2 regions of the Halomonas sp. AOP7-E1-9 genome follow, and region 2 is predicted to be linked to the other one. Evidence: predicted binding sites of a transcription regulator. Region 2 holds the regulator's gene; the other holds the start of a gene.
What was found. Region 2 encodes PhoB, which activates phosphate uptake and scavenging genes when phosphate is short. Its sites were predicted from a motif close to TGTCATANNNNTGTCANA; they were not measured.
Positions count from the first base shown of each region.

Region 1: the regulator PhoB is predicted to act here: its motif matches at 945-962, upstream of ACT3R4_RS12395 (alkaline phosphatase).

Region 1 covers NZ_JBQSVC010000022.1:590-2,795, reverse strand. The annotation lists gene ACT3R4_RS12400 (PA0069 family radical SAM protein) at 1-784, opposite strand, end outside; gene ACT3R4_RS12395 (alkaline phosphatase) at 1,020-2,206, shown strand, end outside.
Region 2 covers NZ_JBQSVC010000004.1:79,272-81,477, reverse strand. The annotation lists gene ubiA (4-hydroxybenzoate octaprenyltransferase) at 1-672, shown strand, start outside; gene phoB (phosphate regulon transcriptional regulator PhoB) at 803-1,492, shown strand; gene phoR (phosphate regulon sensor histidine kinase PhoR) at 1,495-2,206, shown strand, end outside.

The DNA of each region.
Region 1 (2,206 bases), on a different contig from region 2:
TTCGTGCGCCAGCACGGCTGGCGGCCTCAAGAATCCGCTCTATTTCATGATCCGTTAATCCGGGGATGACCGGAGAAACAAGCGTTCCGACGGGAATGCCAGCAGTATTCAGCTCACGGATAACTTTTAAACGCGCTTGAGGAGAGGCCGCACGAGGTTCCAGCGTGCGTTTCATATTGGCGTCTAGGCTGGTCAGGCTAATAAATACGCGCACCAGGCGGTGTTCGGCCATCTCAGCCAGCAGATCCATATCCCGTAACACTAACGTGCTTTTGGTCACAATAGTGACTGGATGGCGGCAAGCCAATAATAGCTCAAGCAACTGGCGCGTTAAGTGGCGCTTGGCTTCTAGTGGCTGGTAACAATCGGTATTACCAGAGAGATTGATTGGTCGGCAGACGTATCCAGGCTTGCAAAACTCCTCACTTAATTGCTCCACCAGGCCATTTTTGGCAATCAGCCTGGTTTCAAAATCAAGCCCCGGGGACAGATCCCAATAGGCATGAGAAGGGCGGGCATAGCAGTAAACACAGCCATGTTCGCAACCTCGGTAAGGGTTCAATGAGCGATCAAAAGGCAAGTCTGGCGACCGGTTCCAGGAAAGCGCACTCTTACTGGTTTCTTCGCGTACTTCAGTTGCCCGTGTGGGGGAAGTCTCTTCGCGCCACCATCCGTCGTCTTCTGCCACGCTATGGGTTGGGGCAAAGCGGTTGTGCGGGTCATAGGTTGCCCCGCGGCCTTTGTGCACGGGAGGCCGTATTGGTGATTTGCCGAGAGACGCCATACACCTGCCTCTTTCTATATTTGTGTATATATATACAGTATATGCGTTGTGACCAAGCGTGCAAGCGTTACTCAGGAGAAACCCGCAATGAACAGTTTTACGGATCGGCTACTGATTGCGATTCATGTTTATTAGAAATAATTGACTTACCTTCATTAGCAGTCATGAAAATGACATTTTTAGGCGCTACGATTTGTTGGATATCAAATTAGCTAAATTTATTTTAGGGATGAAAATGAAGAACTTTACGCGCAACGCACTCACGTTGGCACTGGCATCGGTCATGGCTACGCCGGTATTAGCGCAGGAAAATACAGCTAAGAACGTTATTTTGATGATCACCGACGGTACCGGTATCGAGACGTTCCGTGCGGCAAGTTACTTCCGTCACGGCGCGCTGGGCCATGAAGTTTATGATGAGTTTGACACACAGCTTTTCATGGCAACGCATCCGTTAAACACCTCTACCACGCCCACCAAGAGTGATGACGGTACGGTTACGTTTGAACCAGCCGAGCTCTGGAACGACGAGGCGGTAGATACCGTTTACGAAGGTAGCCTGGGTAACTACAAGGGCTACTTTGCCGGTTACGACTACGCTCGGGCTGATTACACCGACAGCGCGGCAGCGGCAACGGCGCTGGCTTCAGGCCATAAGTCCTATAACAGCGCCATCAACTGGTCCAACGATGATGAGCCGCTTAAGCATATTGGCGAATACACTGTTGATAGCGGCCGCGCTCTGGGTGTTGTCTCATCGGTGCAGGTCTCCCACGCGACGCCTGCCGGTTTCATGGCCCATAACGTAAGCCGCAACGACTATAGAGCCATTGGCCGCGAAATTGTCGATTCTGGCCTTGCCACTGTCGCCATCGGTACCGGGCACCCCTATTACGATGCAGCCGGCGAGCATGTCGATAACCCCGGTGAGAGCGATTTCCGCTTTATCGGTGGCGAAGAGACCTACCAGCGCTTGGTAGGCGGCGAAACGGATTACGCCTTTATCGAAAGCAAGGACGATTTTGAAGCTCTGGCTGCTGGTGAGTTGGATCTTCCCAAGGACAAAGTACTGGGCCTGGTGCAGAACATTCAGACGCTGCAATACAGCCGCCCCGGCGTAACCGGCGGTAATCTACTGGATACGTCACCAAGCCTTGCCACACTGACGGGCGGCGCTTTGAACGTGCTCAATGCCAGTGAAAACGGCAACGAAAATGGCTTTTTCCTGATGGTTGAGGGTGGCGCTGTGGATTGGGCTGCTCACGCTAACAACCTGCCGCGTATTATCGAAGAGCAAATCGACTTCAACGAAGCTGTGGAAGCGGCCGTTGAGTGGGTAGAAAACAACAGTTCCTGGGACGATACCTTGATCATTGTAACGACTGATCACGGTAACGGTTTGCTTCAAGGTCCTGACTCTGA
Region 2 (2,206 bases):
CGCCATGTTGATGGCCACGTTAAGCGCACGAAACATCGTCCACTGGCGACGGGGCGAATCAGTGAAACCGAAGCCAAACTGCTGTTTATTGGGCTGGTCACTGTTGCGTTTGTGTTAGTGCTGCTGACCAACTGGTTTACGGTGCTGCTGTCGATTGGTGGCGTGGTCCTGGCGTTTATCTACCCCTTTATGAAGCGTTACACCCATCTTCCTCAGGTGGTGCTGGGGGCGGCTTTTTCGTGGGCAATCCCCATGGCGTTTGGGGCGGTGCTGGGATATGTACCTGTGGAAGCCTGGTTGCTGTTTTTTGCGAACGTACTGTGGACGGTTGCTTACGATACCCAATACGCCATGGTCGACCGTGACGATGACCTAAAAATTGGTATTAAATCAACGGCGGTGCTGTTTGGCAGTGCAGACCGCTTGATGATTGGGTTACTGCAACTGGCGACGTTGGTGCTGTTAGCCTTTGTGGGTGTTCGTATGGGGCTGGGTGGTTTTTTCTGGCTGGGCCTTGCCGGTATGGCGGCCACCTTTATTCATCAACAGCGCCTGATTCGGCATCGTGAACGCGACCCGTGTTTTCAGGCTTTTTTGAATAATTACTGGTCAGGGCTGCTGGTTTTTGCCGGCATTGCGCTAAGTTGGTGGCCAGTGGCCGGGCCGCTCTAGCAAAGCGTGATTAGCGCCTGTCATTCGTTCTTGTTATTGGCTATTGTCATATAAGTGTCATCAAGTCATGGTGTTATTGTCACTGAGATGTCATTGAATTACCTTTCATTGAGCACCGTGAGGCCCTGGAATGACCGCCAAGACCGTTTTGATTGTCGATGATGAAGCACCTATTCGCGAAATGATCGCAGTGGCGCTGGAAATGGCTGACTATCGCGTGCTTGAAGCGGATAACGCCCAGGATGCCCACGCGTTAGTCGTTGACCATCAGCCTGACTTACTGCTTCTGGATTGGATGATGCCAGGTACCAGTGGTATTGAGTTGGCGCGACGCCTTAAGCGTGAAGAAGCCACCGCCGAAATGCCGATTATTATGCTCACCGCCAAGGGTGAGGAAGACAATAAGATTCAAGGCCTTGAGGCGGGCGCGGACGACTATATCACCAAACCCTTCTCGCCCCGTGAGTTGGTCGCGCGCTTGAAAGCCGTATTGCGACGCACCACTCCGCGTGGCGTAGAAGACCCCATCGAAATTAACGGCCTTCTACTCGACCCCGTCAGCCACCGTGTTAGTGCGCATGGCAAGGCGTTGGAAATGGGGCCCACTGAATATCGCCTGCTGCAGTTCTTTATGACCCACCAGGAGCGAGCCTATACGCGCAGCCAACTGCTGGACCAGGTATGGGGCGGCAATGTGTATGTTGAAGAACGCACAGTGGATGTACATATTCGGCGCTTGCGTAAGGCGTTAGGCGATGTGCATCAAAACCTGATTCAGACGGTACGGGGTACCGGTTATCGTTTCTCAGCCCGGGTGTAACAGTGCGCCTATGGAGCCGTGAGCTTTGGCGTATTGCCTGGTTAGCGACCATAGGTGTTTGCCTGGGGTGGCTGCTAGGCTCAGCGGGCCTTGGCTTGGCAGCCGGGTTGGCCGTTTGTCTTTTTTACCATTTACGCCAACTGCGCGTCCTCTTTCAATGGTTAACCCTTAACCCTCATAACGAGCCCCCGGCTGCGGGTGGCATGTGGGGGGATTTGCTTGATCGTCTTTACCGCTACCAAAAAAGCCAGCGCATTACACAAGGTCGATTGCGGTCTACGCTTGCGCGTATCCAGGAATCCTCAGAGGCCATGCGCGACAGCGTGGTAATGCTCGACCGCCACGGTGATTTGGAGTGGTGGAACAGTGCAGCGACGGATATGCTGGGCCTACAAACCGCGCACGATCGTGGCCAGCACATTACCAATTTGTTGCGTGACCCACGCTTTATCAGCTACTTCAACGCCCGCGATTACAGCGAACCGCTTACGCTGACCTCACCCATTGATGAGCGCAGCATTCTGCAATACCAAATTACCTTGTATGGCGACGATGAGCGCCTGGTGATGGCGCGGGATATCACTCGTTTGCACCGCCTTGAGCAGATGCGCAGAGACTTCGTGGCCAACGTCTCCCATGAGCTGCGTACGCCGCTAACCGTTCTTTCTGGCTACCTCGAAACCTATGGTGACTTGGCTGAGCAGCTTCCGCCTC